Regions from separate parts of the Cryobacterium sp. W22_MBD10_FK3 genome, predicted to be linked through region 3. Evidence: predicted binding sites of a transcription regulator. Region 3 holds the regulator's gene; each other region holds the start of a gene.
What was found. Region 3 encodes LexA, which represses DNA repair genes until DNA is damaged. Its sites were predicted from a motif close to TCGAACANNTGTTCGA; they were not measured.
Positions count from the first base shown of each region.

Region 1: a site for LexA is predicted at 3,271-3,286, ahead of ACEN2M_RS10120 (DUF222 domain-containing protein). Genes of this name have one in related genera too.
Region 2: a site for LexA is predicted at 2,885-2,900, ahead of ACEN2M_RS08985 (DUF222 domain-containing protein). Genes of this name have one in related genera too.
Region 4: a site for LexA is predicted at 1,061-1,076, ahead of ACEN2M_RS00190 (DUF222 domain-containing protein). Genes of this name have one in related genera too.

Region 1 is NZ_JBGQOH010000008.1:56,551-64,440, forward strand. It holds gene ftsX (permease-like cell division protein FtsX) at 1-701, shown strand, start outside; gene smpB (SsrA-binding protein SmpB) at 802-1,278, shown strand; gene ACEN2M_RS10120 (DUF222 domain-containing protein) at 1,368-3,251, opposite strand; RNA gene ssrA (transfer-messenger RNA) at 3,515-3,900, shown strand; gene ACEN2M_RS10130 (class II glutamine amidotransferase) at 3,990-4,826, opposite strand; gene ACEN2M_RS10135 (carboxylate-amine ligase) at 5,024-6,172, shown strand; gene ACEN2M_RS10140 (ABC transporter ATP-binding protein) at 6,196-7,041, opposite strand; gene ACEN2M_RS10145 (FecCD family ABC transporter permease) at 7,038-7,890, opposite strand, start outside.
Region 2 is NZ_JBGQOH010000006.1:182,967-190,856, forward strand. It holds gene ACEN2M_RS08980 (class I SAM-dependent methyltransferase) at 1-861, shown strand, start outside; gene ACEN2M_RS08985 (DUF222 domain-containing protein) at 982-2,865, opposite strand; gene ACEN2M_RS08990 (histidine phosphatase family protein) at 3,213-3,830, opposite strand; gene ACEN2M_RS08995 (hypothetical protein) at 3,879-5,192, opposite strand; gene ACEN2M_RS09000 (APC family permease) at 5,366-6,907, opposite strand; gene ACEN2M_RS09005 (universal stress protein) at 6,986-7,861, opposite strand; partial or broken gene ACEN2M_RS09010 (primary-amine oxidase) at 7,858-7,890, opposite strand, start outside.
Region 3 is NZ_JBGQOH010000012.1:68,815-76,704, reverse strand. It holds gene ACEN2M_RS12465 (Lhr family ATP-dependent helicase) at 1-1,036, opposite strand, end outside; gene ACEN2M_RS12460 (SseB family protein) at 1,202-2,071, opposite strand; gene priA (bifunctional 1-(5-phosphoribosyl)-5-((5-phosphoribosylamino)methylideneamino)imidazole-4-carboxamide isomerase/phosphoribosylanthranilate isomerase PriA) at 2,055-2,801, opposite strand; gene hisH (imidazole glycerol phosphate synthase subunit HisH) at 2,864-3,496, opposite strand; gene hisB (imidazoleglycerol-phosphate dehydratase HisB) at 3,493-4,110, opposite strand; gene ACEN2M_RS12440 (histidinol-phosphate transaminase) at 4,120-5,205, opposite strand; gene ACEN2M_RS12435 (LysM peptidoglycan-binding domain-containing protein) at 5,341-5,742, opposite strand; gene lexA (transcriptional repressor LexA) at 6,046-6,747, shown strand; gene metE (5-methyltetrahydropteroyltriglutamate--homocysteine S-methyltransferase) at 6,822-7,890, opposite strand, start outside.
Region 4 is NZ_JBGQOH010000001.1:40,018-47,907, forward strand. It holds gene era (GTPase Era) at 1-873, shown strand, start outside; gene ACEN2M_RS00190 (DUF222 domain-containing protein) at 1,096-2,979, shown strand; gene ACEN2M_RS00195 (PPOX class F420-dependent oxidoreductase) at 3,164-3,580, opposite strand; gene ACEN2M_RS00200 (ketopantoate reductase family protein) at 3,696-4,583, shown strand; gene ACEN2M_RS00205 (sensor histidine kinase) at 4,685-6,649, shown strand; gene ACEN2M_RS00210 (response regulator) at 6,646-7,335, shown strand; gene ACEN2M_RS00215 (ABC transporter ATP-binding protein) at 7,437-7,890, shown strand, end outside.

The DNA of each region.
Region 1 (7,890 bases), on a different contig from region 3:
GCACGGCAGGAGAGGCGACCCAGGAGCAGATCGACTCGGTGGAAGCTCAGCTGGAGTCCCCGACCCTGGCGACCTTCGTGGACAAGTACTACTTCGAGACGCACGAGCAGGCGTTCGAGAACTTCAAGACGCAGTTCGCCGGCAACCCGGTCGCCGACTATGTGACTGCCGACCAGCTGAATCAGACCTTCTGGGTGAACCTCAACAACCCTGAGGACTCCGACGTTCTGGTGGAGAGCCTGTCCGGTGTCGCCGGTGTCGAGAACGTGGCCGATCAGCGCAAGTACCTCGACCAGATCTTCTCGGTGCTGAACGTGGCCAGTTACACGGCCATCGGCATCGCGTCGCTGATGCTCGTGGCGGCGGCTCTCTTGATTGCCACGACCATCCGGCTTTCCGCGTTCTCCAGACGCAAGGAGCTGGGCATCATGCGGCTGGTGGGGGCGTCGAACCGGTTCATTCAAACGCCGTTCATCCTCGAGGGTGTGTTCGCGGCCCTGCTCGGTTCGCTGTTGGCCGGTGGTGCGATCGTGGCGATCGTGCACTACTTCGTGCAGGGCTATCTGGGCGCCAGCCTGACCGGGTTCGCCCTGGTGGGCCTGGACGATGCGTTCACCGTGGTGCCCATTCTGCTGGTGCTCGGCGCTGCGCTGGCCGCCGCGTCGGCCAACTTCGCGATCACCCGCTATCTGAAGGTCTGATCCGATCCGGGCAGCGCCAGCTGTGGGATGACTACCACTAGACTGATGGGCTGCCCGGCGGATGCCTGGCCGAATCACCGAACCGATCGAGGAGAATGCCGTGCCCAGGGAAAAAGGCGAGAAGGTCGTCGCGACCAATCGCAAGGCGCGCCACGATTACCTCATCGAGGACACGTACGAGGCCGGAATGGTGCTCAGCGGCACCGAGGTGAAGTCATTGCGTGCCGGGCGGGCGTCCCTCGTCGACGGCTACGCATTCATCGAGTCCGGCGAGGCGTGGCTGGATGCCGTGCATATTCCGGAGTACACCGCCGGTACCTGGACGAACCACCCGCCGCGCCGTAAGCGCAAGCTGCTGCTGCACAAGCAGGAGATTATCAAGATCAGCCATAAGACCAAGGAGGGTGGCTACACCCTCATTCCGCTGAAGATCTATTTCAGTGACGGCAAGGCCAAGGTCGAGATCGCAGTAGCCAAGGGTAAGAAGGAATTCGACAAGCGTCAGACCCTGCGTGAACGCCAGGACAAGCGCGAGTCCGACCGGGCTATCTCCGCCCGCCGCAACCTGGGCGACTAGCGGAAGCCCACGCAACACTGGGACCACGCAACACTGGGACCACGCAACACGCACCAGCCTGACCCGAGCGTCATCCGTGCACCCCGCTGCTACTCGTCGGTTCTTCGGGTGCGGGGGTCGTGGGCCCGGTGCTGGTTCGGTGGCCGCCAAGCGCCGGTCGGGTCAACCCAGTGTGGTGCTTTCACCTGCGGCATGCCGGCGACCATGCGGATCTTCCACCCGCCGCCACTGGTGATGGTGTGGTGGTGATACCAACACAGCAGCACCCCGTTGTTCACATGGGTGTCGCCGCCTGAGTGCCAGGGTGTGACGTGGTGCACTTCGGTCCATTGCGGTGGGCAGTCGCAGCCCGGGATGATGCAACCGCCGTCCCGGGCCGTGATCGCTTTGCGTTGTTTGGGGGTGAAGCAGCGTTCCTTGGACCCCAAACCGAGGACGGCACCGTTGGTGCCGAAGAACAGCGGCTGCATGCCACCGTTGTCGATCAGCTGGGTGATCGTGGTCATCGAGATCGGTTCGTCGACCCCATCGATCCAGCCCACCCCGGCCTGGTTGAGCAGGTCGGTGGCGTTCACGTGCACCATCACCGTGGGTGGCATGCCGCCCATCGTCGGGGTGCGGGGGTCTTGGGCGACCTGCACCAGGATGCCGCGGAGAATGTCGGCGCGCTTCTCGCCGCCGGTGCGTTCGTCGATCAGCTCGCCGGGCACCAGCTCGCCGGCTTCGATGCGCTGCTGCTCGTCCACGGACGGGAACGAGGGCGCGGACCGGGCGGACTGGAACGTGTTGAACAGGTTCTGCATCACCCCTTTCAGCTCCGGCGTTACTCCGCCGCGCAGGGGGTGCAGGCCGTCTTTGCAGGGGCCGAACGAGAACGTGGATTTCGCTTCGACGGTGGGCGCGTTCGGGGCGAGTCCGTCCGGGTTCAGCACGGCCTGCCAACGCACCGCCAGTTTGCGGATCTCATCCGCCGGATAGGTGAACCCGCGAGATTCGCCCAGGCGGCCGATCGGCCCGGTGAACTCGGTGACGGCCTCGCGATCACCATCGGCGTCAGCATCGGCATCAGTGCCGGTGTCGGCGTCGGTGTCGCCGTCGGTGTCGCCGTCGCGATCGCCGGCAGTGTCTGCGTCTCCGTCGTCGTCCGACCCGGTGTCGGTCTCGCCGGGGCCGGGTGTGCGGCCGTAGACGGACCCGGTGGCCTGTTCCACGAGGTCGCGTTCGGCTTTCTGAACGTGGGCGGGGTCGGCGTCGAGGCGCCCGGTTGCCGTGTAGTCGGTCAGGCCGGCGACGATGGTCTCCGCCGCGTCGATGCCCAGCTCCCCGGAGCGCAACGCCGCGGCGACCACCGGGAACACCGGCTCGAACACGGCACCGCCCGCCACCCGGGGCGCCACCTTCTCACCCAACGCCATCCGACGTTTCATCTCCGGCACCGACGCCAGCGTCAACCGGGTCAGCAACACGTTCTGATGCGGAGCGCCCATCCGCCAGGCCATCGACTCCCGGCCCAGCATCCGCCTAGACCGATACCCGACCACCGTCGCGGTACTCACCCGGGCCGCATCCACCGGCCGGCCCGCCCGCTCCACCATCTGCGTCAACGCGACCACCTCGGCGTCGCTGAGCCCATTCACATCAATGGACGCCATCACCGCCTGCACCATGGCCGCCGCGTCATCGAGCACCTTCAGCTTCTCGCCGAACGGCCCGGTATGCGCCCGCTGCACCGCCGGCAACTCCGACGGCTCCCGCCACGGCGGCCGCGGCTTACCCACCGCGGGGCCACTGGGCGTCGAGCCCTGGGTGTCGGTGGTGCCGCCGAGACTGGCGGCATCCGACGGGGAAGCGGTCAGCTCATCGACGACCTGCGGCTCCGGCGCGGCCAGGGCGGTGTTCCAGTCATGGAGATTCGGACCGGCGGGACGAGTTCCCGTCGGTGCGGTGGAGCCTGGAGCCAGCTCGTCGTCCATACCCCCATTCTCTCACGAATAGAACAAATGTGTGAGAATAGGTCAAGTTTTCCACAGGCGAATTCGAATATTTATCAGCACCCGGGGTGGGTTCTATTCAATGTTGCCCGGCTTAGGCGACGAGCCCAAAGTGTTGTATCCTGAAAGGCCGTAGTGGTGAGCTGAGATGTTCGCCACTGCGGTCCTGGAAACGGGATTGGTAATTCAACAGCGTGTGACAACAACCGCGTCTTCGTCGATACGCATCGACACGACGTGAACATGGGGATGATCGGTTTCGACATTGCCTGCGTAACTGTGAGAAGCGGGTCGAGGATGCAGGGTTATCTCGTAAACGATCTCTGCAAAACAATAAGTGCCAATTCAAACCGCACTGTCTCGCGTTCCGCTTTCGCCCTCGCGGCCTAAGTAGAACCACATTGAGACCGTCAGACCGGGAATGCTCTCTACCCGGACCCTGACGTCATTTAGAGAGATTGCTCCTATCCTGAGCCTCGGGGTATAGGGGGACTTAAACGAGGGCTGGGCTCGTCGGATCAGCTGCCAGTGGCAAGTTCCGGAGCCGAGTAGAACGCCTTCACTGGATACACCCGTAGAAGAAACATGACCACAGCAATGGACCGGGGTTCAATTCCCCGCATCTCCACCATTGGTTGTTGCCACACGCTGTTGACCACCAACACGTTTGCGAACACAAAACGCCACCCTCGAGGTGGCGTTTCGTGTATGCGGATGCGCTCAGCCGGCCAGGAAGGGCTGATGCCGGTACCCGTTCATATCCAGGATGAGTGCGGACGACTCCGGCACTTCCACGAAGGCGCCGGGCAGGTCGTTGAGCGGTTCCGAGACCACGACCTTGGCATTGTCGCCGAAGGTGGCCAGCCGGTCCTGATCGGGGTACATCTGGCGCAGTGTGCGGATGTCCGCCGAGTGGAACAGCGACCGCGTGCGTCCCTGGGTCGAGTAGCGGAAAGCCCACAGGGTGGCGCCGTCCGAGACGGCGACGGTGCCCTGCCAGGGAAACTGCACGCCGTGGTCCTGGCCGATGGACTCGACGGTGCGGATGGCGCGCCCGATGGCGTGGATCGGGTCATCGCGGAGACCGTAGGTCAGCGCGAGGTGGAAAAGCACCTCGGAGTCCGTTGTGCCGAGCACGTTCGGGTACAGCGACGGGTCGATCGCCATGGTCAGGTCGCGCCTGAGCTCGCGCCACCGCGAGATGGCGCCGTTGTGCATGAACATCCAGTTCTCGTAGCGATACGGATGGCAGTTCGTCTGCTGGATCGGCGGAGCGGTTGCCGCGCGAACGTGGGTGAAGAACAGCGGGCTGGTGATCGCCCGGGTGAGTTCGCTCAGGTTCGCGTCGTTCCAAGCCGGTTCGATGCTGTGGAAGAGCGCCGGCTCGGTACCGTGCGGGGCGTCGGTGGGATACCAGCCGAAGCCGAATCCATCGCCGTTCACGGTCTCGGCCCCGAGCGGGGAGTTCAGTGATTGCGCGACGATCGAGTGCTTGGCGTCGAGCACGATCGTCGAGGGACGTAGCGATTCCCCGAGGTACGCCAGCCATCTGCACATCCGTCCATCTCCCATCCGGCACGGCCAGGGCGGCGCGCACGCGACCATTGTGCACCCGTCCGGCGCGGGTGGCCCGGACTTCTCAGCCCACCGACGCCGCCCCCTGCGGCGCACCCTTGACCGCCTTGCGGGGGCAGGCCACACTCGTCGCAGACGGTTCACACTGTCGTGATCCGACGGCGACAGAAGAGGTCAGCGTGGCTACGTTTGGCATCGAAGAGGAGTTCCAATTTCTTGATCCGGTCACCCTGTTGCCCGTGGATGCCGGAGCCCGCGCGTTCGAGCGCCTGGCCGCGATGCCCGAATGGCGCGAGGTCACGCACCGTGAATTCCTGGCCTCGCAGATCGAGCACGCCTCGGCGGTGTTCGAGGAGATGGCCGACGCCCAGAGGGCGGTGACCGGATTCCGGCGCGCGGTGGCGGAGCAGGCTGCCGCACTCGGCGTGATCGTGGCGAGCATCGGCACCCCGCCCGACACGACGGCGTTCCCCTCGATCACCGACACCGAGCGCTACCAACGCATCGTTCGCACGATGGACGCCGTGATCGCGGACCACCAGGTGAGCGGCTTGCACGTGCACGTGGGCATCCCGAGCCGGGAGGCCGGGGTGATCGTGCTGAACGCGGTGCGACCCTGGTTGCCGCTCTTCACGGCCATCGCCTCGAACTCGCCGCTGTGGCGGGGGCAGGACACCGGGCATGACAGCTGGCGCACTGTGCTGTTGCGCCGGTGGACGACCTCGGGCTGCCCGCCGGCGTTCATCGACGCCGCGGACTACGACCGGCGGATCAGAAGGCTGCTGGGCATCGGCGGCACGGTCGACCTTGGCGTGATCATGTGGGACGTGCGCCTGTCTGAGCACCTGCCCACCATTGAGTTCCGGGTGGCCGACGCGCAGCTCGACGCGCAGACCACCTTGTTCATCACGGCCCTGTGCCGGGCGTTCGTGGCGCACGCCCTCGGGGTGCCCAGGCCGCGGAGCGCCGCGGCGAACGCGTCCGCCGAGATGCCGTCCGAACTGCTCTCGGCCGCCCTTCTGCATTCCGCCCATCACGGGATGAGTCAGCAGGTCTTCGATCCGCTGTTCGGTGGCCTGGCGCCGGCGCAGGACTGCCTCGGCCGATTCATGCGGATGCTCGAGCCCGAGCTGGTGGGTTCAGGCGACGTCGAGTTGGCGACGGAGGCGGCGGCGCGGCTGGCGGTCGACGGCACCGGTGCGGCACGGCAGCGTGCGGCCTTCCGCCGGGGCGGGCTGCCCGAGCTGCGCCGGTTGCTCTCCGCCGCGCTGAGTCCGCGGCGTGACGAGGAGAGGGAGACGGTGGCAGCGGGCTCGATCATCGGCTGAGCCGCTCGTTCGGCCCCGGGCGCTCAGCCGCCGCTGGCGACAGGATGCGGCCGCCGGGTGTCGGTGGGCACCACAAGAGGGGTGCCCGTGAGCGGGTCGCTGATGACGACGTTGGCCAGCCCGAACACCTCAGCGACCAGATCGGTGGTGATGGTCGTGCGGGGTGGCCCGGTGGCGACGATCCGCCCGTCATGCATGGCGATGATGTTCGACGCGTACCGGGCGGCCTGGTTGAGATCGTGGAGCACGGCGACGATGGTTCGCCCGTGGCCGTTGAGGTCGTGCAGCAGATTGAGCACCTCGATCTGGTGTGCGATGTCGAGATAGGTGGTGGGCTCGTCGAGCAGGATCAGCGGCGTCTGCTGGGCCAGGACCATGGCGATCCACACCCGCTGCCGCTGCCCGCCGGAGAGCTCGTCCACCGGCCGGGTCGCCAGGTCGGCGACGTTGGTGACCCGAAGCGCATCCGTGACGGCCGCCTCGTCGGCCGCGGACCACTGGCGGAGCAGGCGTTGGTGGGCGTAGCGGCCGCGCGCGACCAGCTCGGCCACGGTGATCCCCTCTGGCGAGACGGCGCCCTGCGGCAACAGGCCAAGGCGGCGTGCCGTGTCCCTGGCCGAGTACGACGTGATGTCCCGGCCGTCGAGCAGCACGGCGCCCGACGCCGCGGGCAGCAGGCCGGCCAGCGCGCGCAGCAGGGTGGATTTGCCGCAGGCATTGGGGCCGATGATCACGGTGAACGACCCGGCCGGCACCACAACGTCCAGATCGTCGATGACGCTGCGGCGGTCGTACCGCACGCCGAGGCCGCCGGCCTGTAGAGGTGAACCGAGCGTCGAGTCGAGGGCCGGGCCGGTTGGTGAGCTCATGCTCTCCTCCTGGATTCGTGGATGAGGAGCCAGACGAGGTAGCTGCCGCCGAGGACCACGGTCACCACCCCCACAGGCACGGTCAGTGGGATGACATGCTGGGCGATCAGGTCGGAGCCGAGCAGCAGCGCCCCGCCGACGACCCCGGTCGTGACCAGGGGGATGCCGGGCGATCTGGTGAGACGGCGGGTGATCTGGGGTGCCGCGAGCGCCACGAAGGCGATCGGACCGGCGACAGCGGTCACCACGCTCACCAGGCACACGGCGAGGGTGATGGCGGCGAGCCTGGCGCGCCCCACGGCGACCCCGGTGGCGGATGCGACGTCGTCGCCCAGGTCGAGCTGCCGGATGCCAGGGGTGACCAGGGGGAGCAGCGCGAGCAGCAGCACGACACAGAGGCCGGCCGGAACCGCCGTCGCGGCGGTGACGCTGTTCAGGGTGCCGGCGCCCCAGGCCGACGCGAACAGCGCGGTTTCCAGTTCCGCCCGCAACAGCATCCAGGTGTTGACCGAGGCGAGCATGGCCGAAATGCCGATGCCCACCACGATGAAGCGGAATCCGTGCAGCCCGCCCCGGTAGGCGAGCAGATAGATCAGCACGGCCGCGAGCAGTCCGCCGATCAGCGAACCGGCGGTGAGCAGTGGCCAGCTGCCGCCGAGAGCGAGGAGGGCGACGAGCATGCCGGTGAAGGAGCCGTTCGCCAGGCCGATGATGTCCGGGCTCGCCAACGGGTTGCGGGCGACGGTCTGGAAGATGCCGCCGGCCACGGCCAGGGCGGCGCCGAACAGCACCGCCGCCAGTGCGCGCGGCAACCGCCACTCCAGCACCACTGTGCCCGACAGGCCGTGG
Region 2 (7,890 bases), on a different contig from region 3:
GAGCTGTTCGCCGGGGCCCGCCTGGTGCTGCTGCAGCTGCCGCGCAGCCTGGCCGCGCTCGATGAGTTGGCCGGCGCCATCGCCCGTCACGCCGCTCCCGAGGTGACGGTGGTCGCCGGCGGACGCCTCAAGCACATGAGCCTGGCCATGAACGAGGTGCTGCGCCGGCACTTCGGCGAGGTGCAGGTGACCCCGGCGCGGCAGAAGTCCCGGGTCTTGCTGGCCACGCAGCCGATCCGATCGGAGTCGGCGGAGTCGGCGGAGTCGGTGGAGTTGGTGGAGCCGGCGCGGTCGGAGTGGCCCCGCTCGGTCGTGCACGCCGACCTCGGTCTCACCGTGTGCGCGCACGGTGCCGCCTTCGCCGGCACCACCATCGACATCGGCACCCGCTACCTGCTCGAGTTTCTCGATCGCATGAAGCCGGATGCCGCCACCGCGATCGACCTGGGCTGCGGTACCGGGGTGCTCGCGGCCTCCCTCGCCCGGCGCCGGCCCGGCCTGCAGCTGCTGGCGACCGATCAGTCCGCAGCCGCCGTCGCCTCGGCGGCAGCCACTATGGCGGCCAACGGTCTGGCCGGCCAGGTGCGCGTGCTGCGCGATGACGCCCTGGGTGCGCAGCCGGATGCCTCCGCCGAGCTGATCCTGCTGAACCCGCCATTCCACATCGGTTCGTCGGTGCATGCCGGCATCGCGCTCAAGCTCTTCGAGGATGCGGCCAGGGTGCTGCGTCCGGGCGGCGAGCTCTGGACGGTCTGGAACACCCACCTGGGCTACCGACCGGCTCTCACCCGTATCGTGGGCCCCACCCATCAGGTGGGCCGCAACACGAAGTTCACCGTCACGGTTTCCACCCGCCGCTGAGCGCATCCCGCCGCACCTCCCGGCGTAGCTCATCGGGCTGGCCGATACCAGCCGGTCACACCTGTCTGCGCCGTGCCGAGCTTTTCGAACTGAACCCTGTGACATGAGTGCACCCCGCTGTTACTCGTCGGTTCTTCGGGTGCGGGGGTCGTGTGCCCGGTGTTGGTTCGGTGGCCGCCAAGCGCCGGTCGGGTCGATCCAGTGCGGCGCTTTCACCTGCGGCATGCCGGCGACCATGCGGATCTTCCAGCCGCCCCCGCTGGTGATGGTGTGGTGGTGGTACCAACACAGCAGCACCCCGTTGTTCACATGGGTGTCGCCGCCTGACTGCCAGGGTGTGACGTGGTGCACTTCGGTCCATTGCGGTGGGCAGTCGCAGCCCGGGATGATGCAACCGCCGTCCCGGGCGGTGATCGCTTTGCGTTGCTTCGGGGTGAAGCAGCGTTCCTTCGAGCCCAAACCGAGGACGGCACCGTTGGTGCCGAAGAACAGCGGCTGCATGCCACCGTTGTCGATCAGCTGGGTGATCGTGGTCATTGAGATCGGTTCGTCGACGCCATCGATCCAGCCCACCCCGGCCTGGTTGAGCAGGTCGGTGGCGTTCACGTGCACCATCACCGTGGGTGGCATGCCGCCCATCGTCGGGGTGCGGGGGTCTTGGGCGACCTGCACCAGGATGCCGCGGAGAATATCGGCGCGCTTCTCACCGCCGCTGCGCTCGTCGATCAGCTCGCCGGGCACCAGCTCGCCGGCCTCGATGCGCTGCTGCTCCTCCGCGGACGGGAACGAGGGCGCCGACCGGGCGGACTGGAACGTGTTGAACAGGTTCTGCATGACCCCTTTGAGCTCCGGGGTCACCCCGCCGCGCAAGGGGTGCAGGCCGTCTTTGTAGGGGCCGAACGAGAACGTGGACTTCGCCTCGACGGTGGGCGCGTTCGGGGCGAGTCCGTCCGGGTTGAGCACGGCTTGCCAGCGCACCGCCAGTTTGCGGATCTCATCGGCCGGATAGGTGAACCCGTCCGATTCACCCAGGCGGCCAATCGGCCCGGTGAACCCGCCGGCCGGCCCGCGATCACCATCAGCGTCAGCGTCGGCATCAGTGCCGGTGTCGCCGTTGGTGTCGCCGTGGCGATCGCCGGCAGTGTCTGCGTCGCCGTCGTCGTCCGACCCGGTGTCGGTCTCGCCGGGAGCGGGTGTGCGGCCGTAGACGGACCCCGTGGCCTGTTCCACGAGGTCACGTTCGGCTTTGTGAACGTGGGCCGGGTCGGCGTCCAGGCGCCCGGTTGCCGTGTAGTCGGTCAGGCCGGCCACAATGGTCTCGGCCGCGTCGATGCCCAGTTCTCCGGAGCGCAACGCCGCCGCGACCACCGGGAACACCGGCTCGAACGCAGCGCCGCCCAGCACCCGGGGCGTCACTTTCTCGCCCAACGCCATCCGTCGTTTCATCTCCGGCACCGACGCCAGCGTCAACCGTGTCAGCAACACGTTCTGGTGCGGAGCGCCCATCCGCCAGGCCATGGACTCCCGGCCCAGCATCCGCCGAGACCGGTAGCCGACCACCGTCGCGGTACTCACCCGGGCCGCGTCCACGGGCCGGCCCGCCCGCTCCACCATCTGCGTCAACGCCACCACCTCGGCGTCGCTGAGCCCATTCACGTCAATCGAGGCCATCACGGCCTGCACCGTTGCCGCCGCGTCATCGAGGGCCTTCAGCTTCTCGCCGAACGGCCCGGTATGCGCCCGCTGCACCGCGGGCAACTCCGACGGGTCCCTCCACGGCGGCCGCGGCTTCCCCAGGGCGGGACCACTGGGCGTCGAGCCCGCGGTGTCGGTGGCGCCACGGAGACTGGCGGCATCCGGGCCGGGATCAGGACGCGGAGCGGTCAGCTCATCGAGCACCTCCGGCTCCGGACCGGCGAGGCCGGTGTTCCAGTCATGGAGATTCGGACCGGCGGGAGGAGTTCCCGTCGGTGCGGTGGAGCCTGGAGCCAGCTCGTCGTCCATACCCCCATTCTCTCACGAATCGAACAAAAGTGTGAGAATAGGTCAGGTTTTCCACAGGTAAATTCGAATCTTTTTGCGCCTGGGTTGGGCAGGGTCAAGCCCGACACCTCAGAGGGGTCGTGACAAGCACTACGAACGGACTGGGCGCGTGGGAGGTCGGGTTACGGGGTCTCGACAAGCTCGACCAACGGAGTGGGCGCGTGGCGAGGTTGGGTCGCGGGGTCTCGACAAGCTCGACCAGCGGGGCGGTCGCTCTTCACAAACCAGCAGCGAGGCCACCAGCGCAACCAGCAGCGCAACCAGCAGCGCTACCCAGCCAGCGCCACCGGCCCGCGCGACCAGCAGAGTCAGATTGCCGCGAGCGACCCTGCCACGAGCGGGTCGGCCTCGAGCCGCTCGTTGTTGATCACCGAGGCGGACCAGCCGGCATCCGGGTTGAACTGCACGACCGAGATGGCGGCGTTGAGAATCGGCGGGATCTCCTGCTCGAGCGCGGCCATGAGGCTGAGCCGGATCAGGGTGCCGTGGCAGACGACGATGATGCGGGCGCCCGGGTAGTCCTCGGCGAGCAGGCGCAGCGCGCCCAGGCCGCGGTTGGACACACTGAGCTCGGCCTCGGAACCGCGGAAGTTGCCGTAGCTGCCCTCCACGCGCAGGGCGTCGAGCGTCGGTCCAGCGGAGAGCCCCTCGGCCGGTCCGTAGTTGCGCTCGACGAGACCGGGCAGGTGCCGGGTCACCTCCAGCTCGAGGTCCGCGGCGATGATGTCGGCAGTCTCGGCTGCCCTGGAGAGCGGCGACGACACGACGAAGTCCCATTCGTACTGCGAGAGCGGCTCGACCGCCTCGGTGGCCTGCCCTCGGCCCACGTCGTTCAGGGGAACGTCGGTGGCCCCCTGGATGCGCCCGACGGCGTTCCAGTCGGTCTGGCCGTGGCGGACAAGGGCGAAGGTCGTTGTAGCAGTCACCCCCCTATTCTGCCGTGTGCGGGCGCCCCGCCCCGCAGACGGGTGGCGTCAGTGGGCGGCCAGACCCCGCGAACGGGCGCCGTGCCGCACCGAAACGGATGCCGGCGAGCCCGCCACGGCCGTGCGCCAGAGCGCCAGCACCGACCAGCCCAGCAGCACAACGAGCAACCCGTTGCGCAGCGTGAGCAGCAGGATCGCGCCGGCATCCCCGTGCACCAGGGGCAGGTAGAAGATGGGGAAGATCAGGGTGGTCAACCCGCCGATGAAGAGCGTGAGGTAGGCCGGAACCCGCCAGGCCGCCCAGTCGTGCGCCACTCCGACGGCCACAACCGGGGCGATCCACAGCATGTACTGCGGTGACCCCACCTTGTTGAGCACCACGAACGTGGTGACCAGCGCCAGGGCACCCAGCAGCACCAGCTGGCCGTTGTCGCGGCTGCGGCGGAGGGCCAGCAGCATCAGCACGAAGACGCCCGCGATCACCAGGAACATCAGCGGCGTCATCGCGGTCGCCGCAAAGGACGCACCGGGTCCGGTCACCTCGCGAGTGGCAATGGCGTGGTTTTGGTAGACGGTGCTGCCGTACTGGCCCATCGCGGCCAGCCACACCCACGGCGTCGTCACCGGCGCCTCGAGCTGCAGGGCCCGGTCGGACTGCATGGTGACGAAGCCGGTGAGAAAGCGCACACCCCCGGCGGCCCAGACCGCACCGATGATGGCGGCCGTGATCACCCCGCCGGTTGCCAGCACGCTCAACCGACGCCGGCTGGCCCCCACCACGGCGAGCAGCACGGCAGCCGGCCAGACCTTGATCCAGGTCGCGGCGGTGAGCAGCGCCGCGGCCACCACCGGCCGCCGGGCCAGCAGCACCAGCCCCATGATCACGAGCGGGGCGCTGAGCCCCTCCAGCCGCAGCAGGCCCACCGGACTGAGCACCAGGCTGAACGCCAGCCAGAACCAGGCCGCCTTGTAGCCGGCCCGGTCGCGGCCCCAATCGGTGAGGATGCCGATGGCCGCGGCGTTCAGCGACATCGTCATCACGAACCACAGCAGTTGGTACAGCAGCGGGCCGGCGGCATCCGCCAGCACTATCGGCACAATCGCGCCGATCGGATAGACCCACTCCACGTCGATGCCCTGCCAGACGTTGTTCGCCAGGGCCTGCTCGGCCCAGACCCTGTAAAGGGGCAGGTCGCCCAGCACCCGACCGGTGAGGATCGTGGGCAGCAGCGCGAACAGGAAGAGCAGGTGCAGGCCGAGGAAGCCGAACAGCAGCGTGCGGGGGCTGCGCAGCCAGTCCCGCCGGGCGGGGGTGAGCAGCCGGGTCAGGCGGCGATCGACCAGCTCGACAAAATACGACATCGCACACGTCACTTTCCACAGTCACAACTTGTGAAGCCCACATCGCACCCCGCGCGAATCGCGGATTACGAATCGCGGATTACTGGGGAGTGTACGAACCGAAGGTGAAAGGGAAACAACGAGAAGCTGTCCGCCAGGGTCAGGCGCCTGAGAGAGCGTTCAGTGAACCGTCACTACTCCCGCGACGTGCCCTTGGTGAGGGTCTGGCCCCGGAAGAACGCCGGATCGACCCTGCGCATGATGAGCATCAGCACGATGCCGGTGAGGAAGAGCACCATCGCGAGGATGAACACCAGGCCCACCCCGCCGATCTCCGAGCCGCTGCCGTACTCGGGGTCGGTGCTGTCGATCAGGGTGGTGGCGAAGATCACGGCCAGGATGATGCCGCCCAGAAGCGGAGCCAGCAGCTTGAACAGGAACGCCCGGGTGCTGGAGAACAGCTCCCGGCGGAAGAACCAGACGCAGGCGAACGCTGTGACGCCGTAGTAGAAGCAGATCATGATCCCCAGGGTGAGGATGGTGTCGGTGAGCACGTCGGTGCTCAGCACCCGCATCACCGCGTAGAAGCCCCACGCCACCACGCCGGCCACCACCGTGGCGAAACCCGGCGACTTGAACCGCGGGCTGATCGCGGCGAAGCGCTTGGGGAAGGCCCGGTAGTGGCCCATCGAGAGCATCGTGCGCGCCGGCCCCACGAAGGTGGACTGCAGCGACGCCGCCGAACTGGACAGCACGGCCAGTGACATCAGGATGGCGAACGGCCCCATCACCGGCCCGGCCAGCGCGGCGAAGACGTTGCCCTGGATGTCCTCGTTGCCGAGGCCCAGCTCGCCGGTTCCCACGCCGGAGAACATCAGCGCCGACACGGAAACCAGGATGTACAGCACGAAGATGATGCCCACCGTGAGGGTGGCCGCCCGGCCAGGAGTGGTCTCGGGGTTCTTGGTCTCCTCGTTCATGGTGAGGGTCACGTCCCAGCCCCAGTAGATGAAGATCGACAGCGACACCCCCGCGGCGAACGCCGAGAACGACGGGGTGAGGAACGGGTTGAACCAGCTGGCGCTGAAGCCGAGCGCGTCGAAAGCGGTGCCGTCGGAGAAGTGGATGAGCGCCGCGACGCTGAACCAGACCAACACGAGCAGCTGGAACGCGACGAGCACGTACTGCACCATCTTGGTGGTCTCCATGCCCCGGTATGACACGTAACAGGCGCCCACCATGAAGACCAGACAGGTGAAGATGTTGATCCACACGTTGCCGGCCAGGTCGGCCAGCGACGGGTTGCCGAAGAGCTGGGCGAGCATCAGGTAGAAGAAGTCCACCGCCACCCCGGCCAGGTTCGAGAGCACCACCACGGTGGCCACGATCAGGCCCCAGCCGCCCATCCAGCCCAGCCACGGACCGAACGCGCGGGTCGCCCAGGTGAACGAGGTGCCGGCATCCGGCATGGCGTTGTTGAGTTCGCGGTAGCCGAGCGCCACGAGCAGCATCGGGATGAAGCCCACCATGAAGATGCCGGGCATCTGGGTGCCGACGGCCGCGACCGTGGGGCCGAGCGACGCTGTGAGGGTGTAGGCGGGGGCGATGCAGGAGATGCCGATCACGGTGGCGCCGAGGAGGCCCACCGAGCCGGCGCTCAGCCCCTTGGCGGAGAGCCCGCCGGCGCTGGTCGTTGTGGTGTCCGGCGATGCGCCGGAAGCGGATGACTGTGCCATGAACCTGTCCTTTGATCGGATCAGCTACGGGTCGAAATCAGCGACGTGCGGGGTGGACGTGCGGGGCGGACGTGCGGGTCAGCTGCGGGCGGGGGAGGTGGGAACGACCACAAGCGGCACCGGCAGGGCGTGCAGCATGCGATGGGCGGTGATGCCGAGGAAGATCGTGCGGGGCGCGGCCAGCCGGCTGGAGCCGACGAACGCGAGTTCGTCGGCGCGCCAGTCGAGGGCCTCCACGGCGGCCTCGACGCTCTTGCCCGTGCCGACCTCGGTGGTGATGATGCCGTGGCTGGTGGAGTGCCGTTCGTAATAGGCGAGCACGGCGTCGAGGTGGGCGGTGCTGCCCGCCGCGGCGGGCGACTCCTTCTGGCGGGTGGCGTCGACCTCCACCAGGGTCACGAAGCGCAGCTCGATGCCCAGGCCGTCGGTGAACGCCACCAACGAGTCGAGCAGGGCCTCCCAGCCCGGCCGGGTGCCGATGGCGCAGGTGATGCGGGTGAGCCCGGCGGGGGCGTGATACCCGTGCGGAGCCAGGGCCACCGGCACGGGGGAGGCGTGCAGCAGGGCGTTGGCGACGCTGCCGATGGTGAACCTGTTGAACAGCCCGCCGCGGGCGGCGCCAACCACGATCCGGTCCGAGTCGAGGTCGTGGGCGGCCTCGATCAGCCCCTCCGAGGTGGACTCGGCCCAGAGCAGATGGGTGGTGGCTGAGACGTCGTGCGGCACCCAGCCGGCCGCCTGCTCGAGCCAGGTCGCGGCCTGGTCGGCCAGGAGCACCTCGAAGTCGGCGCTGGCGGCGTGGATCTTGGCCGGCGCCGCGGTGAGGCGCTGCAGCACCAGGCAGATGCGCAGCTCGGCCGCGGTGATCCTGGCCATCGCGATACCCAGCTCGAGGGCCTCGCGGCCCTGGGCGGTGGCTTCGTAGGCCACCACGTAGTTCGAAACTCGGCTCACGCTGTTCTCCTCGGTTCCGTGGCCGGGGC
Region 3 (7,890 bases):
CGACACCCCCGGGAGCGCCGGCGAGCACCAGCTCCGCCTCCTCGGCGGCGGCGAGCCGCTCGCCGTAGATCTCGTTGAACCGGGCGGTGAGCCGCTCGGCCAGGCGGCGGGAGTTGGCGAACACGATCGAGGAGGAGTGCTCGAGCACGGCGTCCACGATCGCCTCCTCCACGTGCGGCCAAATCGACCCTGTCTGCGGGGCGGCCGAGGTGGAGCCCTCGGGCATGGCCACGGCGCCGAGCTGGGTCATGTCGTCGACGGGCACCACAACCCGCAGGTCGAACCGTTTCTCGTTCTTAGGGGCCACGATCTCCACCGGGGCGACGCCGGCCAGGAACCGGGCCACCTCCGAGGCCGGCCGCACAGTGGCGGACAGGCCGATGCGCTGCGCGGGCGTGGCCAGCAGGGCGTCGAGGCGTTCCAGGGACACGGCCAGGTGCGCGCCGCGCTTGCTGGCCGCGACGGCGTGGATCTCGTCGATGATCACGGTGTCCACGCCGCGCAGCGACTCGCGAGCGGCGGAGGTGAGCATCAGGAAGAGCGATTCGGGGGTGGTGATGAGGATCTCCGGCGGTGTTTTCACCAGCGCTCGACGGTCCGCGGCGGGCGTGTCACCGCTCCGCACGCCCACGCTCACGTGTACCGGCGGCAGTCCCAGTCGTTCCGCGGCCTGGCCGATCCCCACCAGCGGGGCGCGCAGGTTGCGTTCAACGTCGACGCCGAGCGCCTTGAGCGGTGAGATGTAGAGCACCCGGGTTCCGGTGGGCCCGGCGGCCGGCGCGGTCGCGGGCACAGCGGCATCCTGGCCCTCGTCGCCGGCGGCAACCACGTCGTGGGTCGACGCGGAGTACAGCTTGTCGAGCGCCCAGAGGAACGCGGCCAGGGTCTTGCCCGACCCGGTGGGGGCGATCACCAGGGTGTGCGAGCCGCGGGATATGGCGTCCCAGGCGCCCAGCTGCGCCTCGGTGGGAGCGGCGAACGCGCCGGAGAACCACGTGCGGGTGGCCGGCGAGAGGCGCTGGAGGATCTCCGTCATCTCCCCATCCTTGCCGATACCACCGACATCGGCTCGGATGCCGCCCTCAGCTGTTGCCCGTGCGGACAATTGCACCCGACACACCGGGTGCAATTGTCCGTTGCGGCAACAGTTGGCCCAGCCGATGGCGGATGCTGCGGGCGAATGAGCGCGGGCGGGCCGGGCCTAGGCGGAGGCGACGAGTTGCACCCGCAGGGAGTCCACCCCGGTGGCGATCACGTCGTTGGCAGCCCAACGTGCCGCGAGGCGGGCCAGGGTGGCGTCGAGCACAGCCCGGCTGAGCCCGTCGACGAGTTCGAGGCGCACGACCAGCTCGGGACCGGCGAGCGTGGATTGCGGGTCGCCGGCGGTGAGGCTGACCGAGAGCACCGAGAGTTCACTCGCGATGGACTCGTCGAACGCCGAAGCGACCACCCGGCTGGCGTAGCTGGGGGTGTACGGCGAGTCTTGGGCGATCGCCCACAGCGCCGGCCGGCGCACCACGAACTCGGTGTCGGCGGTGGGGTCGATGACCACCAGGTCGGTGTTCTCCTGGGCCGCTGCCAACGCCACCCGCACGGCATCCGCCGGTACCGGGCGAGCCAGCGCGTTCCAGGCCCGCATGGCCGCGGCCGACGAGAACACCGGGAGCACGGCCCGGCCGTCGGGGCCGGCCACGGTGATGATCGACAGCTCCTGGGTCTTGTCCACCCGCAGCCCGTGCGGGCCCCGGTCCCCGGCCGCGGCGGCACCCTCGGTGTGCGGGGCATCCGCATCCGCGCCGAGGGCGGTGACGAGCGGGATCAGCAGGCGGGCAGCCCGCACGGCGTCGATGACGCTTTCCTCGCCGGTTTCACGCGCCCGGAATCTGGCGAGGGCCTGCATCAGCGCGGCGGGCGCCAGGCCGTCGTCGTCGGCGTACTCGGTGTCGTCCAGCGCGCGGCCGGCCCAGGGCTGGCCGGCGGAATCAGCGGCCGGGTCGTCGGCAGCGCCGGCGGCGGAGTCTCGGGACTCCTCCGGCAGGCCTGTCGAGCCGAGGTTACGCGCCGGAGACATCCAGCGCCTCGGCGAGGGTGAAGGCGCCGGCGTAGAGGGCCTTGCCCACAATCGCACCTTCCAGGCCGAGGGGCACCAGTTCGCGGAGCGCCACGATATCGTCGAGGCTGGCGATGCCGCCCGACGCGATGACGGGGCGGTGGGTGCGCTCCATGACCTCGCGCAGCAGTTCGATGTTCGGTCCCTTGAGGGTGCCGTCCTTGGTGACGTCGGTCACGACGTAGCGCGTGCAGCCGGCTTCCTCCAGGCGTTCGAGCACCTGCCACAGGTCGCCGCCGTCCTTGGTCCAGCCACGGGCGGCCAGCGTGGTACCGCGCACATCCAGCCCCACGGCGATGGCGTCGCCGTACTGCGCGATCACACTGGCGGCCCATTCGGGGTTTTCCAGGGCCGCAGTGCCCAGGTTGATGCGCTTGACCCCGGTGTTCAGCGCGGCTTCGAGCGACTTGTCGTCGCGGATGCCTCCGGAGAGTTCGACGTTCACGCCGCGGAGCTGCTTGATGACCTTCTTGAGCACGCCGGTGTTGTTGCCGCGGCCGAAGGCGGCGTCGAGGTCGACGAGGTGGATCCACTCCGCGCCCTGGTTGGCCCAGTCGAGGGCGGCATCCATCGGGTCGCCGTAGTTGGTCTCGGTGCCGGCCTCACCCTGGGTGAGGCGCACGGCCTTGCCGTCGGCGACGTCGACGGCCGGCAGGAGGACCAGCTTCGGGGTCTTGTTGAACTCGCTCATGATGTGCTGATGACCTTTTTCGTGTTCGTGCGACCGCGAAGGGAGCGGTCGGCTGGGGATGTCTAGTCGCGGAGCGTGCCGAGCCAGTTCTTCAACAGGCGGATGCCCGCGTCGCCGCTCTTCTCCGGGTGGAACTGGGTGGCCGTCAGCGGGCCGTTCTCGACCGCGGCCAGGAACCGGCTGCCGTGTTCGGCCCAGGTGAGCCGTGGAACCGGGAATGGCGGCATGACATCGAGCGACCAGTCCTGGGCGGCGTAGGAGTGCACGAAGTAGAACCGTTCCTCCTCCAGCCCACGGAACAATACCGACTCGGCATCGGGAGTGACGGTGTTCCAGCCCATGTGCGGCAGCACTGGGGCCGGCAGGGCGGTGACGGTGCCCGGCCATTCGCCGAGGCCCTCGGTGTTGATGCCGCGCTCGACGCCGTGTTCGAACATGACCTGCATGCCCACGCAGATGCCCATCACCGCCCGCCCGCCGGAGAGGCGTTTGTCGATGATGTCGCCGCCGTGCGCGTCGCTCAACGCGGCCATGACGGCGCTGAACGATCCGACGCCGGGCACGAGGAGTCCGTCGGCTTCGAGCGCGAGCTTGCGGTCACCGGTGAGCGTGACGTCGGCCCCGGCCAGCTCGAGCGCCTTGACGGCCGAGTGCACATTGCCGGTGCCGTAGTCCAGAACGACAACCGAGGTCATAGGGCGCCCTTGGTGGAGGGGATGCCGGAAACCAGCGGGTCGTAGGCCTTGGCTTGGCGGAAGGCACGGGCGAAGGCCTTGAACTCGGCTTCCGCGATGTGGTGCGGGTCGCGGCCGCCCACGACGGTGACGTGCACGGTCAGTGCGGCATTGAAGGCGATGGCTTCGAAGACGTGCCGCACCATGGAACCGGTGAAGTGGCCGCCGATGAGGTGGAACTCGAATCCGGCGGGCTCGCCGGTGTGCACGAGGTAGGGCCGGCCGGAGATGTCCACGACGGCCTGCACGAGTGCCTCGTCCAGCGGCACCAGGGCGTCGCCGTAGCGGGAGATGCCGGACTTGTCACCCAGCGCCTGCTTGATGGCCAGGCCCAGCACGATGCCGATGTCTTCAACGGTGTGGTGCACGTCGATCTCGGTGTCGCCCTTGGCGTGCACGGTGAGGTCGGTCAGCGAGTGCTTCGCGAACGCCGTGAGCAGGTGGTCGTAGAACGGCACGCTGGTGTGGATGTCGCTCACCCCGGTGCCATCGAGGTCGATCGACAGGTCGATGCTCGATTCGCTTGTTTCGCGCTGCAGGTGGGCACGGCGAGGCGAGGGCGTGACGTTGCTCATGGCGTTAGTTTATTCGGCTATCGGAGCGAGCCGTGCGATGGCGGTCAGGAACGCGCTCGTCTCGGCCTCGGTGCCGGCCGAGACGCGCAGGTGGCCGGGGATTCCGACGTCGCGGATCAGGATGCCGTCGGCCAGGAGGGCCTCGAAGGTGGCGTGCGGGTCGGCGACCCCGCCGAAGAGCACGAAGTTGCTGCCGCTCCGCAGCGGCCGGTAGCCCAGCCCGGTGAGCTCACGCACCAGACGGTCACGTTGCACCCGGATGTCGTCGACCATGGCGAGCATCTCCCCGGTGTGGGCGAGCGCAGCGACGGCGGCGGCCTGGGTGAGCGCGGACAGGTGGTACGGCAGACGCACCAGGCGCAGGGCATCAGTCACCGCCGGGTCGGCGGCCAGGTAGCCGAGCCGCACACCGGCGAACGCGAAGGCCTTGCTCATGGTGCGCGACACCAGCAGCCGCTCCCGGCCGGGCAGCAGAGTGAGGGCGCTCTCGGTGCCGTCGGGGGCGAACTCGGCGTAGGCCTCGTCGACGACGACGATGCCCGGGGTGGCGTCGTAGACGGCGGCGATGGTTTCCAGCGACAACGGCGTGCCGGTGGGGTTGTTCGGCGAGCAGAGGAAGACGATGTCTGGCGAGGTCTCCCGCACCCAGCGGGCGGCGGTCGCCGGGGTGAGTTCGTAGGCGGCGTCCCGGCCGCCCGGGATCCACCGGGTATCGGTGCCGGAGGCGAGGATCGAGTACATCGAGTAGGTTGGCGCGAAGCCGAGCAGGGAACGCCCCGGCCCGCCGAAGGCCTGCAGCACCTGCTGCAGCACCTCGTTGGAACCGTTGGCCGCCCAGATGTTGTCGCGGGTGAGGCCGTGACCGAGGTAGCCGGCGAGGTCGTCACGCAGTTGGGTGAACTCGCGGTCCGGGTACCGGTTGACGGTGAGGATGGCCGTGGCCAGCGCCGCCGCGATGTCGGCAGCGACAGCGGGCGGAATCGGGTGGGTGTTCTCGTTGACGTTCAGCGCCACCGGCACGTGCAACTGGGGGGCGCCGTAGGGGATGTGTCCGCGGAGGTTGTCACGCAGGGGCAGGTCGTCGAGGCTGGTCACCCGAACAAGCTTAGTTGCGCCGCGAGCCGCCCCGATCTGGGCCGAATCCCGGCTGCCGGCTCAGTAGCCGGCAGATCAGCAGTCGGCAGGTCAGTAGTCGGCAGGTCAGTAGTCGGCAGGTCAGTAGTCGGCAGGTCAGTAGTTGGCAGGGAGGGCGAGGCGCTGGCCGGGCTGCACTGCCTCGGACGGCAGCTGGTTGAGGTTGACGATGTCGGCGATCACGTCGCGCGGGTCCTGCGCGGGGGCGATCGACTCGGCCAGCTGCCACAGCGACTGGCCCGCCTCGATGGTGACGTATTCGAACGCGACGGCGCCGACACCGGCGGTGCCCTCCGCGGCGGCCATGCCGCCGTTGATGGCGATGCCGATGGCGCCAAGCACCAGGGGCACCGCGGCGAGGGTCGTGAACACGGCGCGCCCGCGGCGGGTCAGGCGCAGGTGCGTGGTCGGTGGGATGCCGGCGGTACCGGTGGAAGGGGTGCGGGTGGCCGTGGCGCGGGTGATCGAGCCGGGCTGCACTGCGTATGCTGCGCTCATGTCAAACCTCCTGGTAACGCATCTGGCCCTCGGCCGGGAGGGCCAGATGCGAATCTATGTTCCGAATATATCTTCGAGTGTTCGAACAATCAACCCTGTTTCCGGATATTATGGAGAGATATTCCGCAACACACTCGAATGCGTGTCTACGAATCGCTGCTCAGTGGCTACAGTTTCGATCGGGTAGCTGTACTCAAACAGACACCTCCGACATTGCCGCCGGCGGGCTTCCCGCAGCCGGCCAGTGACACCTTCAACCAGCACCAGCACCAGCCCCGACCGACTAACCAGAGGAGCGACAACGTGGCACAACAGAGCACACCTCGGGACAAGGGCGGCACGCGACGCCGCAAGAGCCTGAGCGACAAACAGCGCGCGGTGATGGACGTCATCCAGCGTTCGGTCCGCGACCGCGGCTACCCGCCGAGCATGCGCGAGATCGGTGATGCCGTCGGCCTGTCCTCACTGTCGAGCGTGACCCACCAGCTGCACCAGCTCGAGCTGAGCGGTTACCTGCGTCGTGACCCGCACCGCCCCCGCGCGCTCGAGGTGCTCATCGAGCTGCCCCAGTCCGGTGACGACGTCACCCCCGGCGCCGCAGACGACTACCAGTCCGGCATTCAGGTGGGTGACGCGGCGATGGTGCCGCTCGTCGGCCGTATCGCCGCCGGTATCCCGATCATGGCCGACCAGCAGATCGATGAGATCTTCCCGCTCCCCCGCCAGCTGGTGGGCAAGGGCGAGCTGTTCATGCTCAAGGTGGTCGGTGAGTCGATGATCGACGCCGCCATCTGCGACGGCGACTGGGTGGTCATCCGTCAGCAGAAGACAGCTGAAAACGGCGAGATCGTGGCAGCGATGCTCGACGGTGAAGCCACGGTCAAGGTGCTGCGGCAGCGCGACGGCCACACCTGGCTGCTCCCCCGCAACACCAACTTCGAGCCGATTCTGGGCGACTACGCCGAGGTCCTCGGCAAGGTCGTCGCGGTGCTGCGCTCGGTCTGATCCCCGCCCGGTTCCACACACGGAACAGGCCCGGTCCCCCAAGGGACCGGGCCTGTTCTGCGTCAGCTGTCGGTTCAGACCAGTGCGGCCCGAACGGCGCGGGTGGCGTCTACGATGTTGCGCAGCGAGTCGACGGTCTCGGCATAACCACGGGTTTTGAGGCCGCAGTCCGGGTTCACCCAGATCTGGCGGGCCGGGATGGATTCGAGTGCCCGCTCGAGCAGCTCGGTGACCTCGGCGACACCGGGCACGCGCGGTGAGTGGATGTCGTAGACGCCCGGCCCGATGCCGTGGTCGAACCCGCTGGTCTGCAGGTCGGCGACGACCTCCATCTTCGACCTGGCGGCCTCGATGCTGGTCACGTCGGCGTCGAGGTTGCGGATGGCGTCGATCACCACCCCGAATTCGGAGTAGCAGAGGTGGGTGTGGATCTGCGTCTGGTCCGCGACGCCCGCCGTGGCGAGCCTGAACGAGCCGACCGACCAGTCGAGGTAGTCGGCGTGGTCCTTCTTCTTCAGCGGCAGCAGTTCCCGCAGCGCGGGCTCGTCGACCTGCACGACCTGGATGCCTGCGGCTTCCAGGTCGCCGATCTCATCGCGGAGGGCGAGCGCCACCTGGCGGGCGGTCTCCCCCAGCGGCTGGTCGTCACGCACGAACGACCAGGCCAGGATGGTGACCGGCCCGGTGAGCATGCCCTTGACCGGCTTCTCGGTCAGGCTCTGGGTGTAGCTGGACCATTCCACGGTGATGGGCGCCGGCCTGGACACGTCGCCCCAGAGGATGGACGGTCGGGTACACCGGCTGCCGTAGGACTGCACCCAACCGTTTTCGGTCACCGTGAAGCCGTCGAGGTTCTCGGCGAAATACTGCACCATGTCGTTGCGCTCGGGTTCGCCATGCACGAGCACGTCGAGGCCGAGGTCTTCCTGCAGTTGCACGACCCGGCCGATCTCGGCGCGCATCAGCTCCCGATAGTCGGCCGGCGCGAGGTCACCGGAGACCAGGCGGGCTCGGGCGCGGCGGATCTCAGTGGTCTGCGGGAACGAACCGATGGTCGTGGTCGGCAGCGGCGGCAGGTCGAGCACGGCTTCCTGGGCGGCGACCCGGCTCTCGTAGTCCCCCCGGCTGAAGTCGGCCGGGGTG
Region 4 (7,890 bases), on a different contig from region 3:
TTCGTATCCTTCGTCGGGCGCCCCAACGTGGGCAAGTCCACCCTGACGAACGCTCTGGTGGGGGAGAAGGTCGCGATCACTTCGTCGAAGCCGCAGACCACCCGTCGGGCCATCCGCGGCATCGTGCACCAGAAGAACGGCCAGCTGATCCTGGTCGACACCCCCGGCATCCACCGCCCCCGCACGCTGCTCGGCGAGCGGTTGAACAGCCTCGTGCAGTCCACGCTCAGCGGTGTCGACGTCGTCGGCCTGTGCATCCCGGCGAACGAACCGATCGGCCCCGGCGACAAGTTCATCAACGAGCAGCTGGACAACTTCCCGCGCGCCAAGAAGGTGGCCATCGTCACCAAGATCGATATGTCTTCCAAGACCAGCGTGGCCAACCAGCTGCTGGCGGTCTCGCAGCTTCGCGACTGGGAGGCCATCGTGCCGATCTCGGCCACCAGCAGGATCCAGCTCGATGTGCTCAGCAGCGAGCTGCTGCGCCTGCTGCCGCTCAGCGACGCTCCGCTGTACCCCGCGGATGCCGTGACGGACGAGAGCCTGGAATCCCGGATTTCGGAGTACATCCGGGAGGCGGCGCTCGAGGGGGTCACCGACGAACTGCCGCACTCGATCGCCGTGACGATCGACGACATCATCGAGCGTGACGACCAGGAGCTGGTGGAGATCTACGCCAACCTCTTCGTGGAGCGGGACAGCCAGAAGGGCATCATCATCGGTCATTCCGGCAGCCGGCTCAAGGATGTGGGCATGCGCGCGCGCAAGCAGATCGAGCCCCTGATCGGCAAGCGCGTGTTCCTCTCGCTGCGGGTGAAGGTGGCCAAGGAATGGCAGCGGGACCCGAAGCAGCTCGGTCGCCTGGGCTTCTAGCGCGGCCTGTCACCGGGGCATCGGTCGGTGCCGCGCCCCGAGCCCGGGTGCGGCGCCCACTGGTCGACCCCGCCCAGACCCCGCACGCTGACCTCGACACGCCCACTTTGTCGGTCGGGTATCGAATTTTCCCGCCCTACCGAGGAGAAAAACTTACGAATTAGCCTGTGGAAAACTTGACGTATTCTCACACACTTGTTCGATTCGTGAGAGAATGGGGGTATGGACGACGAGCTGGCTCCAGGCTCCACCGCACCGACGGGAACTCCCGGCGGGTCGAATCTCCATGACTGGAACACCGCCCTGGCCGCACCGGAGTCGGAGCGAAGTGATCTTCTAACTGACTCGCTGACCGGTGCCGTGCCGGGTGGCGCGGCTGATGCCGCCAGTCTTGGTGGCACCACCGACACCGCGGGGTCGCCGCAATCCGGTCCCACCCTGGGTAAGCCGCGGCCGCCGTGGCGGGAGCCGTCGGAGTTGCCGGCGGTGCAGCGGGCGCACACCGGACCGTTCGGCGAGAAGCTCAAGGCCCTCGATGACGCGGCGGCAACGGTGCAGGCGGTAATGGCGTCGATCGATGTGAACGGGCTCAGCGACGCCGAGGTGGTCGCGTTGACGCAGATGGTGGAGCGGGCCGGCCGGCCCGTGGACGCGGCCCGGGTGAGCACCGCAACCGTGGTCGGCTACCGGTCTCGGCGGATGCTGGGCCGGGAGTCCATGGCCTGGCGGATGGGCGCCTCGCACCAGAACGTGCTGCTGACCCGGCTGACCCTGGCATCCCTGCCGGAGATGAAACGACGGATGGCGCTGGGCGAGAAGGTGACACCCCGGGTGTCGGGCGACGCCGTGTTCGAGCCAGTGTTCCCGGTGGTCGCCGCAGCGTTGCGCTCCGGCGAACTCGGGATCGACGCGGCCGAGACCATCGTCGCCGGCCTGACCGACTACACGGCAACCGGCCGCCTCGACGCCGACGCGGAACAGGTTCAGAAAGCCGAACGCGACCTCGTGGAACAGGCCACGGGGTCCGTCTACCGCCGCACGCCCGGCCCCGGCGAGACTGTCCCCACGGACGCCGATGCCGATGCCGACGCTGACGCTGACGCTGACGCTGACGCTGACGCTGACGCTGACGCTGACGCTGACGCCGATGGTGATCGCGCGGCAGGCGGCGGGTTCACCGGGCCGATCGGTCGCCTGGGCGAGTCGGACGGCTTCACCTATCCGGCCGATGAGATCCGCAAGTTGGCGGTGCGTTGGCAAGCCGTGCTGAACCCCGACGGGCTCGCCCCGAACGCGCCCACCGTCGAAGGGAAGTCCACATTCTCGTTCGGCGCCTACAAAGACGGTCTGCACCCCTTGCGTGGCGGAGTGACGCCGGAGCTGAAAGGGGTGATGCAGAACCTGTTCAACACGTTCCAGTCCGCCCGGTCGGCGCCCTCGTTCCCGTCCGCGGAGGAGCAGCAGCGTATCGAGGCCGGCGAGCTGGTGCCGGGCGAGTTGATCGACGAGCGCACCGGCGGTGAGAAACGCGCGGACATTCTTCGCGGCATCCTGGTGCAGGTCGCCCAGGACCCCCGCACCCCGACGATGGGCGGCATGCCGCCGACGGTGATGGTGCACGTGAACGCCGCCGACCTGCTCGACCAGGCTGGGGTGGGCTGGATCGATGGGGTCGACGAACCGATCTCGATGACCACGATCACCCAGCTGATCGACAACGGTGGCATGCAGCCGCTGTTCTTCGGCACCAACGGTGCCGTCCTCGGTTTGGGCTCGAAGGAACGCTGCTTCACCCCGCGGCAACGCAAAGCGATCACCGCAAGGGACGGCGGTTGCATCATCCCGGGCTGTGACTGCCCGCCGCAATGGACCGAAGTGCACCACGTGACGCCCTGGCACTCAGGCGGCGACACCCATGTGAACAACGGGGTGCTGCTGTGTTGGTATCACCACCACACGATCACCAGTGGGGGCGGCTGGAAGATCCGCATGGTCGCCGGCATGCCGCAGGTGAAAGCACCGCACTGGATCGACCCGACCGGCGCTTGGCGGCCACCGAACCAACACCGGGCACACGACCCCCGCACCCGAAGAACCGACGAGTAGCCGCGGAGTCGCGGGTCTCATGGGATCGTCATTGGCAAGCTCGGCCAGGCGTACGTCGACAGAATCAGGACTCCGCCGACACGTTCGATGGTTGGGTGGTCACGCGCCAGGGCTCGTCCTGCGGACTATTTTGCACAAGCCTGGCCCGGCATCGACACTCGGCGACGGGGAAAGTGCCGGGCAGTTAGGACGCTGGCGTGTTTCCGGAGCTGATCCGCAAAAGCACGCGCTGTTTCGCGTCTGCCTTGCCCAGCCGTTCGATGAACATGAACACCCTGTATTCAGTGCAGTACTTGCCCCCGAAGACCTGGGCAAGCAACGCCCGGCTCCCGTCGTCATCGGCGATGGCCGCGTGGGCGTCGACCGCAACGGCGCCGTCCTTCACCGATCCGGTGCGGGAGCAGGCTCGCAGCTGCACCCGGCTGTCGTTACGCAGCCGCTTGACCTTGCCGCTCTCCTTCGGGGTCGTGACGATGAGGTCCTCGCCGTCTCTGGCGATCCAGACTGGAGTGGACACCGCCACGCCGGATCGGCGGTAGGTGGTGAGGGAAACGAAGCGCTCGTCGGCGAGCGCGGCGAGAGCTGCAGCGGAGGTGGGCATTCCCACACCCTAAGCTGCTCGGAGTCTTTGCCACAATGGAACGCCAGCCACGGCCCATCCGGACCGCATCGGCAGAGCCCGAGGATCAGGGAGCCACACATGTCGACGGAATTCAATGTCTGAGCCGATCATCGCCGTTGTCGGCGCCGGAGCTGTCGGAGGCCTACTGGCCGCCCTGCTTGACCGCGCCGGCGTCGAGGTCGTCGTCGTCGCCAGGCCCCAAACCGCTCGAGCGATCACCACAGAGGGCATCACCATCCGTAGCGGCCACTTCGGCGACGGCGTCTCGAAGATCACGGCGCTGACCGAGGTCCCCGAGGGCGCCAACGTCATCCTCGCCACCAAGGCCTACGACCTGACCGACCTGACTACCGTGACCGGCGTGACCGGCGCGCTTGCGCAGGCACGGCCCGCTGAGGTGGTTGCGCTGCTCAACGGCATCGAACATCTGGCCATGCTCCGGGGTCAGATGCCGGGAGCGCTCGTAGCCGGTGCCTCCGTCGCGGTGGAATCGACCAGGCTCAGCCCCACCGTGATCGAGCACCGCAGCCCGTTCCTCCGGCTCACCGTGCCCGCGCACGCCGCCGAATCCGGCATCACCGCCGCTTGGCGGGCCGCCGGACTCAACGTGACCGTTGGCGGCACCGACCAAGAGGTGCTCTGGGCCAAACTTCGTTTTCTCGCCCCGATGGCCCTGCTCACCTCCTACTGGCGGTTGCCGATCGGCGCCGCCATCGAACAAGACAGCGCCCTGACCACCGCGCTTCTGGTCGAGGTGGCCCGGGTCGCCACCCTGGACGGTGTGCCCACGGACCCCGGCCAACTGGCCGGCGCCCTCGCCGCACTGCCATCGTCCATGCGCTCGTCGTTGCAGAACGACCTCGGGGCCGGCCGGCCGAGCGAGTTGGATGCCATCGGGGGAGCCCTGGCCCGTCGCGGCCGCACCCTCGGTGCAGACACCCCCACGCTGGAGCGGCTGGTGGCGGACCTCACCGCGCGATAACCGTCCGCGCGCTACATCGCTGGGATGACTTCCCGGGGACCGCGGGATGATCCGGGGTCGGGGACCCTGACCCGGCGACGGGGGAGCCCTACGCTGTAACCATGCCGGCTCCAGGGTTCATCACGCGTACCGCCCAGCACCGCTGGGCACTGGAACCCGCGCTCGGCGTGATTCTCGCCCTGGCGTGGGGGACCCCGGCACTGTGGGCTGGCCAGACGTCGATGCTCTTGGTGATCTGGATGCTCGCGATCGCCGTTGGTCTGTCCCGTTTCGCTCCGCTGCTGGCCATGACGATCGGAGCGGTGGCGACCGTCACGATGGGCACCGCCGGTTCCGGCTACCTGAGCGCTTGGGCGACCCTGCCGTTGCTGGTCACCTCCGGCTGCCTGGTGGTCTGGGGCGCTGCCCTCTACGGGCGGCGATACGTCAGGTTTGTCGGGCTGGCAGCTGCTCTGCTCCTCGGCCTGCTCATCACCGGGGTGTTCCTCATGCCCCTGTCAATCGAGCAGGCCCAGGATCCGATCGGCACGCTCAGGTTCTTCGGCGACCTCGGCTTCCGGCTCAGCTGCGGGTTCCTGGCCACCCTCGTGCTTGTGGGCGGCTGGGTGCTGGGGTTGGTTCTGCACGGGAGGGCAGACCGCCGTGACGCGGCGGGTCCAGTTCCCCCTGCCGCCCTCACCGCGGAGTCCTGGCTGATGCTTCCGCAGGGCGACCCGGCGGGCACGCTGACCTTCGACGGCCCGCTCGGCCGAGTGTCCGGTGGGTTTCTCGATGGCTCGCTCGCTGGCCGGCTCCGCGCAGGCCTGGTGTTCCGCACGGTCTCCCGGCGCTCCGTCACCGTGGACGTCGGGCTCGCCGTGGCCTTCTTCCTCTTCAGCGTGACCGTCGACGCCAGCACCGACGTCGCACTCTTCCTGGCGCTGATCGGCTTCACCGCCGCCCTGGCCGTTCGGCGGCTGTCACCTGGTCTGGCGCTGGGCATCGCCTGGATCAGTGCCCTGGCGCAAATGCTGGCCGGACTGCCGGTGCTCGTCGGCAACCTCGCCGTGCTCGGGGTTCTGTATGTCACGGCCGCCTACGGCAACCGGCTGGTGCGGTGGGCCGGCCTGGTGTCGGTCGGCATCGGCTCTCTGCTTGCCGCGAGCTACATCAGCGTCGGCCAACGTGGCGCGACGTCGATTGCCGAGGCCGTCGCGCAGGGCGCCGCGGCCAGCCTGCTCTGGGCATTCATCGCCACCCTGATCGGCAGCATCGCCGTGCTGGGGCTCTCCTGGACCCTCGGGCTGCTCATGCGCACCTGGAAAACCGCGCGGGACGGCCGGCTCACGCAGACCAGGGCCGTCGAGGAACAACGTGCGGCGCAACGTGACGTGGTCGTCGAGCAGGAACGCAACCGGATCGCCCGCGACATGCATGACGTCGTCGCCCACTCCCTGGCCGTGGTGATCGCGCAGGCTGACGGCGCCCGCTACGCCCGCGCCGCCAACCCCGAAGCCGTCGACGAGGCGCTGACGACGATTTCGACCACGGCCAGGGAGGCCCTCGGCGACGTGCGCATCCTTCTCACCCGACTACGCCAGGACGCCGCCGACGGCCCGCAGCCCGTGCTCGCCGACCTCGACCGCCTGGTCGCGCAGATGCAGAGCACCGGGCTCAATGTCGAGTGGACCACCACGGGTACTCCCACCACCCTCGGTTCCGGGGCCCAGCTGGCGGTCTACCGCATCGTGCAGGAGGCTCTCACCAATGCCCTCCGGCACGGCGATGCCGGCCGGGCGGTATATTTGACTCTCGCGTGGACGGACGGATGGGTCGCGGTGACGATAGACAACGCCGTACGCAGCATCCCGGCCGCCGATGCCTCCGGCGCACTCGGCCACGGACTCCCCGGCATGCGCGAACGTGCCCTGCTGGCGGGCGGGTCCCTGGCCGCTGAACCCGTGGGCGGGCGCTTCATCGTGGCCGCGCGCCTGCCGGCAATCACCACCAACGCCCTCGTGCGGCCGGACGCGAGCGCGGTCCTGCATCCAATCGTGACCAGCACACCCTACGGAGAACGCCCATGAGTGAAGTCCAGCCGGCGGATGCCCCGCGCATCAGGGTCGCCCTCGTCGACGACCAGGCCCTGTTCCGGGCCGGAATCCGCATGCTGGTCTCCTCCCAGGCCGACCTGGAGTTCGTCGGGGAGGCCGGCAACGGCGCAGCCGGGGTCACCATGGCCGCGGCCGTGCATCCCGACGTCATCCTGATGGATATCCGCATGCCCGTGATGGACGGCATCGACGCCACAGCGGCCATCATCGCCGCCGCCGGCGCCGCCGGCCGCACCCCGCCGCGGATCGTGGTCCTGACCACCTTCGAACTCGACGAGAGCGCCAGTCGGGCCATCCGGGGCGGGGCAAGCGGCTTCCTGCTCAAAGACGCCGATCCGGAGTTCCTGCTCGCCGCGATCCGCACCGTGCACGCAGGCAGCGCCGTCATCGCCGCATCGGCCACGCGCGAGCTCTTCGCCCACTTCGACGCGCCGGCCGCCGAGCAGGAGGTGCCTGTCGCCTTCACCTCGCTGACCAGCCGGGAGCGCGACATCTTCGCCCTCGCCGCTCTGGGCCTCAGCAATGCCGAGATCGCCGCGGGCGAGTTCCTCAGCGAGGCCACCGTCAAGACACACATCAGCCGCATCCTCGCCAAGCTCTCGCTGCGCGACAGGGTGCAGCTCGTGGTCTTCGCGTTCACGCACCGGCTCACCCAGTAACCCAGCGGATGACCCGGCGGCTCCGGGAATCATCCCGCAGAGCGGTTGACTACATCCGGGGCCCGACGCGGCCATCCGCACCCGATTCGTACCGTTGAATCATGGAAAATTCACCCTCAGAACTCGGCCTCGCGGCCAGAGTCACCTCCCTGCGCAAGACCTACGGCTCGGCCACCACCTCGGTGACTGCCCTGGACGACGTGTCCATCGGCATCCGCCGGGGACAGTTCACCGCCATCATGGGCCCGAGCGGCTCGGGCAAGTCCACCCTGATGCACATCATGGCGGGGCTGGACACCGCCACCGCTGGCCGGGTCTGGCTCGGTGACACCGAGATCAGCACCCTGGACGACGCCGCCCTCACCGTTCTCCGCCGGCGCCGGGTCGGCTTCATCTTCCAGGCGTTCAACCTCGTGCCGACTCTTGACGTGCGCGGCAACATCCTGCTGCCGTTCGCGCTGGACGGCCGGAAGCCGAGCACCACCGAGAACAGCTGGATCGATCAGCTCATCGACTCCCTCGGTCTGACCGACCGACTCGCACACCGGCCGCACG